Regions from separate parts of the Sulfurovum sp. TSL6 genome, predicted to be linked through region 2. Evidence: riboswitches for the same ligand, from Rfam matches in the RefSeq annotation. Region 2 holds a riboswitch; the other holds the start of a gene.

Region 1 (6,320 bases), on a different contig from region 2:
TGATAAAAAGAAAACGTTTGAGACTTATTTTGTAGATGAGATAGAAGGAAGAAAAAAGATACGGGGCATCGTAACTACTGCAAGTTATGAAGCGAGATTATGTGGAGTGAAAACGGCTATGCCCATAGCACAGGCATTACATCTTTGCCCTGAGATGACGGTGATACCTTCGAACTATCCACTTTATCATAAGCTTTCGCATAAGATACATGATTTCATGTTGGCACATATTCCCAAGGTAGAACAGTACAGCATTGATGAGTTTTTTGGTGATGTCAGCGGTTGGAAAAAAGATGAAGAGGTGTATGGTTTTGCTCAAGAGTTACAGGCAAAGATACTGGAATATTTTGACATTCCTGTTTCGATAGGGATTGCAAAGGCAAAATGGATCGCCAAACTGGCAACAGAGTCTGCCAAGCCTTATGGTGTGTATGAGGTGAAAGATATAGATACCTATATAGAAAATATTCCTATTAAAGCGTTTCCAGGTATAGGAAAAGGATTTCAAAAGAGGCTGGAAGCACATTATATCTCTACACTTGGTGATATAAAGCGAAACAAAAGACTGCTTGAATCATGGAAAAAACCTGGTATCCAACTCTATGGACGTGTTACCGGAACAGATCATGAAGGTATCAGCAGCAGAGGGGAGAGGAAGTCCATAGGCATCAGTCGAACATTTGATGCCATACATGATAATGCTGAGATCAAAAGACGTATTATGATCATGGCAAGGCATATTATCTATATGGTGATGGCTATGGAGGTGAACCCTACAAGCTATTATTTGAAGATAGGGTATGAGTATGGTGTAAAAGTTAAAAAGACACTAACTGTGAACAGGGTTTTTTCTGAAACACTCTTTAAGTCTATGCTTTCAGACATGTATGAAGAGATAGCCCAGAGCAATAAAGGAGCTATCAAACTGACATTGAACGTTTCAAGTTTTGCTTCACTTAACCTGAAGACACTTTCACTGATAGATTTCCATGACGACAGCAAAGAAAAACAATTACATCAAAATATACATGCGTTAAGAGCACGTTTTGGGCTGGATATCATTAAAACAGGAAATGAACTTTAAAATATATTCAACTTATTAGGGTTTCATGCTACAATGTTGTATGAATTTAAAAAGATTATTCTCGAACATAAAAGAGCTTCAAACGGTTGATGACTCTGTAGTCAATTCATTGTATACACTTTCGACGAGAGCACTGTTAGTTGTTGTTCTATTAGCTATTTTAATCATTGTAGCTTTATACCCAATACTTGATGGCAGTATTCTAGTGTGGTCACTGATCTTGATGATCTTAACAGGATATAGACTTTATTCTGCTTATAGTTTTAAACAAAATCCTAAAAAATACTCCATGGCATTATGGTATAAAAAATTTGTCGTTGATGCAATATTGACTGCACTTGTTTTTTCAACATTAGGTTTTATTTTTATACATCAGGTAGATCACTATTATCAACTTTATATTGTTGCGGTACTTTTAGGATTGTCTTTAGGTTCTACAGTTTCTTTATCGGCAGATGCACGACTCAATATCATGTATTCAACTATTCTTTTATTGCCTCTTATTTTTTCTATGGCATTGCTTCATGATACGCCTTTGCATATCATACTTACCATTTCACTGATCTTGTATTTTCTTGCACAAGTGACCAACATCTATAATATGTATCAACAAAAAAATGCTTTTAATATGTTGCAATCGGAACATATGCTTTTAAATAGTTTATTTAAAAATGCACCTCTTGGTATCTTTACCTATAATAAAGATTTAAAGGTACTAGAGTGTAATGAACAATTAAAGACATTATTTGAGCATGAAAAAGAGAAGATCACAGGAATGGATCTTCGTATGCTTCCAGACAGACGTATATTAAAAGTATTAAAAAATGCAATTAGTGAGGGTACACAATCTTATGAAGGTCCATATGTATCCCTCAATAATAAGCCATTTTGGATAGATGCAAAAGTTTTTTCTTTTAGTGATTCAGATAATAATGTTTTGGGTGGCGTAGGTATGATAGAGGATAAAACGAAAGAACATACCGCCTTAACAGAGCTTGAATATTTGGTGCAACATGATGTACTTACCGGTTTGTTCAATCGTAGAGGTTTTAGGAACTATATGGAGAAACTTGTAACGAGTGTAAAACATAAAACATATTTTTCAATACTTTTTTATCTTGATCTTAATCAGTTTAAAAGCATTAATGACTCTTTGGGGCATCAAGTGGGAGATGATGTACTTCTTGCTGTATCTAAACGTTTGACCGATAACTTAGGAAAAGATTGTATGGTCAGCAGATTGGGTGGAGATGAATTTATCATTATTATTCCACATGTATCAGAAGATAAAAACATGGCTCATAAAGAAGCTGAAGAGTTTTCTAGAGAGATACAGGATCTTTTCTTAGAACCCTTTATCATCAAAGAGATGCATTTACATATTAAATCAAGTATAGGTATCGTTATTATGAAACCTGCTTATACGAATATCGTAGAGATCATAAGACATGCAGATCTTTCAATGTATCAAGCAAAGAATGATAATGGACATGTTGCATATTATGATTCTTCTTTAGACAAACAACAAAAAGAGCTATTTATGCTTCAGCATGACCTGGTATATGCAGTCAAAAATAATCAGTTGGGTCTTTTTTATCAACCCGTAGTTTCCATAGATGAAGATGTAGTGTGCTCTGCTGAGGCACTTGTACGTTGGGATCATCCGACAAGAGGAGCCCTGTCACCGCAGGATTTTATACCATTGGCTATTAAAGCAGGTTTGATCTCACAGATTACATGGTGGGTTCTTGATAATGTATGCCAGCATATAGCTCAATGGAAAAAAGAGAATAGCTGGAACCTGGAGTATGTTTCGATCAATGTGAATGCACAGCAATTTGTAGAAAATAATTTTGCTAGGGAATTCCTTAACAAGTTAAGAAAATATGGACTAGAGACTCATGACATCATGATAGAGATCACAGAACGATCACTGATTGATAATTTTGATAATACAGAGGATGTCATTAATGAGTTACGTAGGCAAGGAGTAAGATGTGCCATTGATGATTTTGGTACAGGCTACTCTTCTTTATCTTATCTAAAGAAGCTTTCTTTCCATACATTGAAAATAGATAAGGAATTTATAAAAAATATAGAATTCAACCCTAGTGAAGTACATCTTGTTTCAAGTATATTGGACATAGGAAGACAATTCAACTATAACATCATTATAGAAGGTATTGAAAACGAACAGCAACTAGAGCTGCTTAGAGGGCTAGATCCAAAACTTAGGTATCAAGGATATCATTTTTCCAAAGCTGTAGATGTAGAAGAGTTTGAGAAACAGTTTTTACAAAATGTTACTGAAGTTCCAATATTATAAAATATTATGCAAGTTTGGATCATTCAAGATGTATCTAATTCATAATGATATATAATACCTACGTTATAGTAAAGAGACTTTTTAAATATAATTTGTTGTGCCAAACCTGTTGTGAAGCAGGGACGGAAAGCTATGGGTCTTAACTCTAAGATCGCCAGGTTGCCAAATACCAATACTAAAAGTATTATTTTGCTTTTACAACTTGTTCTGCCTGCAAATTCTATTTAATTCAAAATTATTTTGTTGTGCCAAACCTGTTGTGAAGCAGGGACGGAAAGCTATGGGTCTTCATTTTAAGATCGCCAGGCTGCCAAAATAAATTCATATTTCTTTTGCGCAACATCCAATATATAAAAAAGGGTATTTATGAAAAAATTTCATAATATGATAGCTATTGTGTTAGCTTTTACACTAATCACACTCATCACAGGCTGTGGAGGCGGTTCTTCTACTCCAACGGGTACTTTATCACTCAGTATCACTGATGCGCAACCTCAGTTGGATAAAGAAAACGATGTAAATGTAACAGAAGTGAATATTGCTGTTATTGGTATTGAATACAATTATGAGGGAAATTGGATCACTGCTGAAGATTTCGAGCCTCAGACATTCAACCTATTTGAACTTCATGATGGTAAATCACTTCATTTGGGAAATATGATTCTGCCGGCAGGTCACTATCAGGAGATTCGCTTTAAATTGGCTGCCCCTACAAAAGAGTCAGAAGTTAAAAGTAATCCAGATTGTAATATAACATGGTCTGATGGATCATCTGCGCCATTATTTGTTCCTAGTGGAGGACAAAGCGGTTATAAAGGTAAAGGTGCATTTGATATCACGGCTGATGCAAAAATCGAAGTGACTGCAGATTTCGATATATATAAATCAATTGTTCCGACAGGAAGTGGAAAATATAATTTAAAACCAGTGATTAGATTGGTGGTCACTGAACTTTCAGGTATGATTAGGGGAACAGTTCTTGATTTTTCAGACCATAATAATTTGAGGGTTTTTGCTTACAAAGAAGGTGATTGGAATGATGAATTAGATCCTTTCCCGAATGCTGTAAGCTCAGACGATGTCAATATTAGTGATGGTAACTTTACGTTGGCATACCTTGGTGAAGGAAACTATACTCTTATTACGGCAGACTACCTAGCAGGTGGTATATATAATGAATTTTTCTATGAAAAACATAATGTTGAAGTCTTGAAAGGACAAACAACATTGGTTGATATCAATACTTCAAACTAAAATGTATTGAATATATTCCAGACTGCATACAAAGTATGTGTCTGGAGTAAAAAGAGATAAATAATCTAATCTCTTTTTATATGCTGCTTAGAACAATTCTCTACAAGTATTTTAAAAAACGATCTGCCCGTCTTGCTGCATACGTTTGATAATACCTTTTGCCATCTCATGGCCTTGATAGGCAGCTTTTCTACACCACTCTATGGCTTTCTCTTTATCCTCTTCGCAACCTAACCCCATGTCATATAATGCGCCCAGGTTAAACTGTGCTTTGGCATTGCCTGCCTGAGCTGCTTTAGAGAAGAGTATGAATGCCTTTTTGTAATCCTGGTGTACACCACGACCCTCTTTGTACATGGCACCAAGGTTATTAAAGGCATCTATGTTGCCTCTTTTGGCTGCTTCTTCGTACCAGAAGGCTGCTTCTGATTCATTTTTCTCACACCCTTCACCGTTTTCTAGCATCAATGCCACTTCAAACTGTGCCAAAGGTACTTCTCTGGTTGCAGATTCTAGATAGTAGTCAAAGGCTTTTTTAGTATCTTGGTTGACACCATAGCCTCTAAAATATAGAAAACCTAGATAGTAATAAGATACAGGGTCATTTTGTTTTTCTAGAGCAGTATAGAGCTCAAGGGCCTTATCGTATTCTTTTGCGAGTAATGCGTTGTACGCTTCTTGTGCTAGAGGAGTCATTATACACCAAACCCTGCAAGTTCTGCACTCACTTTTTCTATCTTGCTTTGCGCATCTTCAAGTGCTTGCTTATTTGTGGCAAGTACTTCTGCTGGTGCATTGGCAACAAACTTTTCATTATTGAGCATACCACTTAATTTTTGTATCTCTTTTTCTAGCTTCTCTTTTTGTTTAGTCAGTTTGTTGATGATAGGTGTCATATCTATCTCACCCGTTGGCAGATACACTTCTAAATTATCAGAAACATCCGTAATGGAGTCTGCTACTTTTGCATCCACAAACTCAATATTTTCCACTTTAGCCAATTTCTGTATGAATGGACGAGCCATCTCTGTATCGATATTTACATCTAGTTTGATGTAGGCTTTTTCTATCTTGCTATTACCCATATCGATGACTACTTTAGCACGTCTCAGAGCAGTGATAGACTCTTCGATGATCGCAAACATGTTTTCAGCTTCTACGTCTCTTGTTATCTCTTTAGGGAAGTTCATGACCATTAATGAATCACCACCTTCTAGTGTAGTACCTGAGAGTTTGTGGTAAAGATGATCAGAGATAAACGGCATGAACGGAGAAACCATTTTAAGTGTCTCTTTGAAGATCGCACCAAGCTCTACGATGCTTTCTCTGTCGGCTTTAGAGTATTCGATACCCCAATCACAAAACTCATTCCATACAAAGTTGTAGAGTGTTTTTGCAGACTCATCAAATTTATAAGACTCAATTGAGGTACGAATCTTCTCTACCGCAAGACTCAAACGGCTTTGCATATAGCGCCCAAGCAGTGTTTTAACTTCTATATCTTTGAGTTCTGGAAAAGTATCTACATTGAGTTGCAAGTAGTTTGTTGCATTGTAAAGTTTGTTCGTAAAGTTTCTAAACTGCTCTAGATTTTTAGCACCCAGTTTTATGTCACGACCCTGTACAGCCAGGTATGCCAAAGTAAATCTGATAATA
Region 2 (6,320 bases):
GTTGGAGTAGATAAACCATTTCTATAGGTTTGAAAAAAAGTAGTTTTAAAATCTACATTTTCAGAATCTATCTTTTTTCTCGCTTCTGGAAGTTTACCTATATTTGATACAAGCAGTGTATAAGGGTCTGTCCATTGTACTGTTCTACTTCCTACAAGTTCAACTAAGAATGGAAGGTATACTTTTTTTTCTGTGATTACCTCATATTTAAGGTTTTCAAAAGACTCATCAGTTTTCTCTCGTTGTTTAATAAGTGCATCTTCATACATTTTCTTATCAGTTCCTAGATATAAGGCCGTTAATCCGCTTTCTTTACCTATTTCGATAAGTGATTTGTCCAAAGCACCATTATTGATCAATGTCGTTTTGAGTGCATTGGCCTTTTCATAGTTTACATATGAAGTTACAAAGAAATAACTTGATAGTAGAATGAGCAGGGTAATTGGTACAAGACCAATCAGTTTAAGTCTATTACGTATAGTCATAGTTTATTTCCTTTTATTTTGCTAGCGCATTTATTTGAATTTCGAAAGACAAAAAGTGTCCCCAATAGTCTTTGATTAAAGCTTCTAAATTACTGCTGTCTTCACAAAACTGTATCTTATAGAGCGTATCCGCCAATGGATTGATACGAAGGTTACTTGCGGCTCCTTTAAGGAGATGTCCTATTTTCTGAATGGCATCCAGATCACCCTCTTCATAGGCTTTTAACATCTTTTCAGTCTCAATATGACATTGTTCAATAAAATCATGTACAAATTCTTCAATAAGTTCTACAGGTAAAGAGAGATCATTTGCTGCTTCTTCAAGTTGAAAGTCAAAGTGAATAGGTTTGATACCTTCCAGAGAAATAGTACCGAAGCCCTTTTCACTGACTGTCACTTCTGGTTCAATTTCTTCTTCCTCTACACCTAAAAGATCAATTTTAGCCTCTTCTTGGGTATTAAAGAGTTCCATTTCAGGTTCTGCTTGAACAGTTGGTGCTGTAGTGATTCTTGTGAGTGCCGCGTAAAAAGATGCTACAGTTTCTTTTCTATCATTTACAGATGCAGTATCTATTTTTGCTATGATATCACCAATAAACGGGAGTTGTAATACCTCACCAAGATGGGAAAGTGTTGCAACAGCATCGGAACGTTTCGCACTGTCTTCGCTGATTAGATCCTGTTCTAGTCCCAGTGCTGTATCAATATATTCTTTAAGGAATGTATCGTAGTCTTCATGAGAAACACCGATCTGTTGAGAAACTTTATCTATGTCTATAAGAATCTCAGCAGTATCAATAGCCACTTCCTCTTCTTTATCTGATAACCCCAAGTCAAGGATCTCTGTATCTTCAGTAGAAACATCGAGTGACTCTTCTGCTCTGTCAATAGCTATTTCATCTTCTTTATCTGATAATCCTAAATCAAGGATCTCTGTATCTTCAGTGATTGTATCGAGTGGTTCTTCCACCGTCTCAACGCTATCCTCTGTTTCCTCTTCTGTGACAAGATCAAACAGCTCGTTGTCATCTATAGCAATCTCTATTTCTTCACTTATATCCTCTGTCTCAAGGGGAGCGATACTTTCTACGGTATCATCAAGTGTTAATACAGATAGATCATCTTCTTCTGCTTTTTCTTGCTCTGCTTGTATCTCAACTAATGTGATATTACCAAGCATACTTGAAAGGGGAGTTTTAGATATAGGAAACATTTTATCATTATGATCTGTAGTGATCGTGATATTTGTTTCAGATAAATCAAACTTTGTATCGTCTAATGCAATTTTTAATGATAATTCGTCTATGTGGGACAGTCCACACAATTCTAATAGACTCTTATCCGCAGCGATAATTTGATTTGTTTCGTTTAGTATATAGTACATTTTGTTAACAACTCCTCTTTAGTTACTTTCTTTTTCTAGCAAATCCCTGTAAATAGGAATGGTCTCTGTTACTTCCGTTTCAGATGCTGGTCTTCTGGCTGCAGTATAACCTGTGGTCTCTCCATCCACGACTATAGGTGAAATATGTGAATAAACCCAATAATATCTGCCATCTTTTCTCAAGTTTTTCACGATACCAGTCCACTCTTTTCCCCCTTGTATCGTGTCCCAAAGTTCTTGAAATGCTGCTTTTGGCATATCTGGATGTCTGACGATATTGTGATTCTTGCCTATGAGTTCCTCTTTGGTATATCCAGATATTTCACAAAATTTTCTGTTGGCGTATGTAATGATGCCTTTAATATCTGTAGAACTAACGATCAAGCCTTTTTCAAAGATATACTCTTCATCAATTGGATCAGGTTTATTCATTGTATTGTTTCCCCCCTTTTGTAATGTGTCGCGTAAGAAGTGTAGTTCCAATAAACTTACAGTCATCAAGTTTATTGTTCGCAGCCTGGCAATCTTCATGAGACCCATGGCTTTCTGTCCCCACTTCACAATGAGTTTAGCTTTTTAACTTAGCGTTATTTATAACATAAGATGCACTAGAATATACATGCCTAGTATTATTCAATTTATAACACAGTTCATAAAACTCTATAACAATTAAACTAAAAATCGATTGAATTAAGAGGCTTTTTAGTAAAAAATATTAAATTATGTATGATTAGGGATTATTATTTTTAATAATGTTAGAGATTTTCTTATTCGTAACTTTTTCTATTTCTTCGTAAGATGCGCTCTCTATGGCTTCAAATGTGCCAAAATAATCGATCAACTTTTTGACCGTTGCTTTGCCTATGCCTTTTTTATTGAGAAGCGAAATTTGCGTATCTTCTTTACGTTTTTTGTTTTGATGGTAAGTGATGGCATAACGATGTGCTTCGTCCCTTTGGCGCTGTATCCAGTGTAGACGTTTGTCATTTGCTTTGAGTTCAAGAACTCCCTGGGAGGTATAGAGGATATCTTTGGCTGCACCTTTCGCACGATGTGCTTTGGCGTCGAGTTTCTCTTTGGCTATGGCTATGACATCAAGATTGACATGGGCTTCTTTTAGAAGGGTTTTCGCAAGATTGAGATTGGCTTGTCCTCCATCAAGTATCCAAAGGTCCGGAGCAGGCTGTTCTTTAAAGTTTTCTATCCGTCTAGAGAGCATCTCTTTCATCTGTCCATACTCATCGCGTTCGTGTAGCGTGTATCGTCGGTATGCGGATTTAGCCCATTTGTTTTCATCCCAAACGACCATACCTCCTACGGTCGCTGCACCCATAAGATGAGAGTTATCGAACGTTTCTATGCGGTAAGGGATGACAGAAAGGTCAAAGAGATCTGCTATTTTTTGTTCCATGAGCGTATCACTCTGTGTTTTACGCAATAACTCTTCACAGTTTTGCAGAGCCAAAGAGATGAGTTTGGCTTTGGGCCCACGTTTCGGGGTAAGGATCTCTATTTTTTTGTCAAACCGGGCAGAAAGGCTATGCGCCACCTGTTCCGAGTCTTCAAAAGTATGGGCAGTAAGAATCTGTTTGCAACTATGAGGGGTGTCAATGGTATAAAATTCCAATAAAGCCTGCTTATAGGCTTCATTCTCGTCAAAAATATGGGTATGCCTGAAGTAAGAGTATGCAGAAGAGATGATCTTTCCTCCCCGCATAAAGAGTTTGACGATCACACCTCTTTCATCGCCATTGAGTATGGCAAAGATATCGAGATCCATGGCATTGGCCAAGTCGATGTTTGATGAGATTGTGAGTGAAGAGATGGCATTGATACTGTCGCGCATAGCCGCTGCTTCTTCATAACGTTCTTGCATCGCAAGGTTTGTCATCTTTTCTTCAAGGGTAGAGATAAGATCTTTACGTTTGACAATGGATGTTTTGGCTTGTGTGACGATCTCTCCATACGCTTCAGGTGATACTTTCCCTTCACAAGGTGCCAGACACTTTTTGATCTGGTAGAAGAGGCAGGCTTTCCCCTCTTTTAAACAAGACTTTTTTTGTACAAGAGGATAGACTTCATAAAGAGCGTCAAGTAAGGCTTTCCCACCAGTAGGAAAAGGCCCATAGTAGGTAATGCTTTTTCCTTTGATGACTTTTCGGGTAATCTCAAATCTGGGATATTCAGCAGATTCATCGATATAAATGTAGGGGTAGGTTTTATCATCACGAAGTAAAATGTTGTACTTGGGTTTGAGTTGCTTGATCAGCGAGTTTTCGAGGATGAGGGCATCTTCTTCTGTTTCTACAACAATGTACTCAAGTCTACTGGCTTCATAGAGCATTTTGATGATGCGAGAACTTTGAGCAGGGTTTGGTCTAAATTCAGGAGAAAAACGCCAGTAACTCTTGACTCTGTTTCTAAGATTTTTAGCTTTCCCCACATACAGCAGCTTGCCGCTTGTGTCAAAATACTGGTAAACACCTGCACATGAGGGGAGATCTTGAATTATTGACTGCATGTAACTATGGCTTTAATACGTTCAAACTTTTCTTTGAGTTCTTTATCTGAAGGTGTTTCAAAATTTCCCTTGGCACGTTCATGATAATGAGGGACACTGACATAAGTCGCTTTTTCCTGAGGCATAGCATAATACTTGCTATGGAAGACGACAACCTTTTCAGCCTGCATCATCTGACACCCTTCATCGTGTCTGTTAAGCTGAGTTAATAGGCTTTTTAATAAATCTCTATTATAATTAAGCTCCATTTTAAAACCAGGGTGCGTCACTGCTATGAAGAGTGTATTGTCTTTGATGTATACAAAGGCAACAGCTTTTTGCCATTTGGGACTCAGAAGATCGATATACTTTTGATAACACTCCTGCCGTTTTAATGATTTAAACTGAGGCTGTGAAGATAAATGAGACAAAATCATATTGGCTTTTTTCATAAAGCGATTATAACATCACTTTGCTGTATCATCTTGACAGGGTGTGGATATAAAACCAATCCGGTCTATGTAGAAGAAACTGTAGAGAACAATACAAGTATGAAGACGGAAGGTTAAAGATGCAGAAGTATGATGTGCTGATCATAGGTGCAGGGATAGCAGGACTTTATGCAGCCATGCAGTTACCTGCAAGTAAAAAAGTCTTAGTGGTATGCAAAGATATCCCTTGGGAATGTAATACCTTTTATGCTCAGGGAGGTATGACAACAGCATTGAATGAAGCAGATATCCCTATACATGTAGAAGATACCATGGCCGCAGGTTCGTATCATAATAATAAAGAGGCTGTGGAGATCCTTTCCCGTACTTCACTGGAGACCACTCCTGATATCATTTCTAGAGGGATGGAGTTTGATACAGATGCAACGGGGAACCTTTCATATACGAAAGAGGCTGCACATTCTGTAGAGCGTATTATCCATGCTGGAGGAGATGCTACTGGGCGTTACATGCATTACTTTATGATGGTGCAAAACAAACACCAACTTCAGAAAAATACACTGGTTTATGATCTGCTTATAGAAAATGGCAGATGTTTTGGGGTAAAAGCAACGGTCAATTATGAACCTACGACGATCTATGCAGATGATGTGATCATCGCTTCTGGAGGTATAGGCTCACTTTATGCATATAATACCAACTCACGTACCGTAAGTGCCGATATTCATGGTATCTGTGTTGAAAAAGGTATAGAACTTGCCGATATGGAATTCATGCAGTTTCACCCTACTGTATTTGTTGAGACCCCTTTTGCAAGAAAACTGTTACTGACTGAAGCACTGAGAGGTGAAGGTGCACATGTAGTGGATGAAGAGGGAAGACGTTTCTTGTTTGATTATGATGAGAGGGGAGAATTGGCAAGTCGAGATATTGTGGCTCGTGGTATCTTCAATCATAAACGAAAAACGGGACAAAAAGCCTATCTTGATTTTTCTATGTTCGAGGACCAATGGTTTGAACATCGTTTCCCTAATATCACGCATACTTTTGGTGCGCTGGGTTATAAATTTCCGAAGGATAAGATTGCTATTTCACCTGCATTTCACTACTCTAATGGTGGTATAAAATGCGATACCAATGGCTCTATAGACGGTATGGAAGGTCTTTATGTCATAGGTGAAGCAGCAAGAACAGGTGTACATGGCGCAAATCGTCTTGCATCAAATTCACTGCTTGAAGGAGTGGTCTTTGCCAAACGTGCCGTAGAGCATCTGCTTTCCAAAGAGCATGAAGCGATGCAAACACCTATATTTGAGAAAGATTACGGTAATATTCTGCACAAAGAAAACGATAAAACCTATAAACAAAAATTGCGTCAAGTAATGTGGGATGATATAGGGATTATCAGGACAACAAAAGGCTTGCATGAAGCGAAAAATCTTATTTATGATATGAAAAATAAAGAGATAGGCAGACTGCTTAAACTTAGATTAAATACT

Evidence for each region. A riboswitch is a leader RNA that binds a small molecule or an ion and turns the genes downstream of it on or off. The one in region 2 is predicted to bind cyclic di-GMP.
Region 1: linked by a shared signal. The riboswitch ahead of LDM93_RS03920 (DUF4382 domain-containing protein) and the one ahead of LDM93_RS06620 (PAS domain S-box protein) in region 2 are both predicted to bind cyclic di-GMP.

The regions. Positions count from the first base shown of each region.
Region 1 is NZ_BPFJ01000001.1:789,499-795,818, reverse strand. Features, by position in the region: gene LDM93_RS03930 (DNA polymerase IV) at 1-1,084, shown strand, start outside; gene LDM93_RS03925 (EAL domain-containing protein) at 1,125-3,410, shown strand; cyclic di-GMP riboswitch class I at 3,500-3,577, shown strand; cyclic di-GMP riboswitch class I at 3,648-3,725, shown strand; gene LDM93_RS03920 (DUF4382 domain-containing protein) at 3,795-4,664, shown strand; gene LDM93_RS03915 (tetratricopeptide repeat protein) at 4,776-5,360, opposite strand; gene LDM93_RS03910 (valine--tRNA ligase) at 5,360-6,320, opposite strand, start outside.
Region 2 is NZ_BPFJ01000002.1:318,821-325,140, reverse strand. Features, by position in the region: gene LDM93_RS06630 (ATP-binding protein) at 1-485, opposite strand, end outside; gene LDM93_RS06625 (hypothetical protein) at 499-1,869, opposite strand; gene LDM93_RS06620 (PAS domain S-box protein) at 1,888-2,301, opposite strand; cyclic di-GMP riboswitch class I at 2,378-2,452, opposite strand; gene uvrC (excinuclease ABC subunit UvrC) at 2,600-4,390, opposite strand; gene LDM93_RS06610 (DUF721 domain-containing protein) at 4,378-4,821, opposite strand; gene nadB (L-aspartate oxidase) at 4,941-6,320, shown strand, end outside.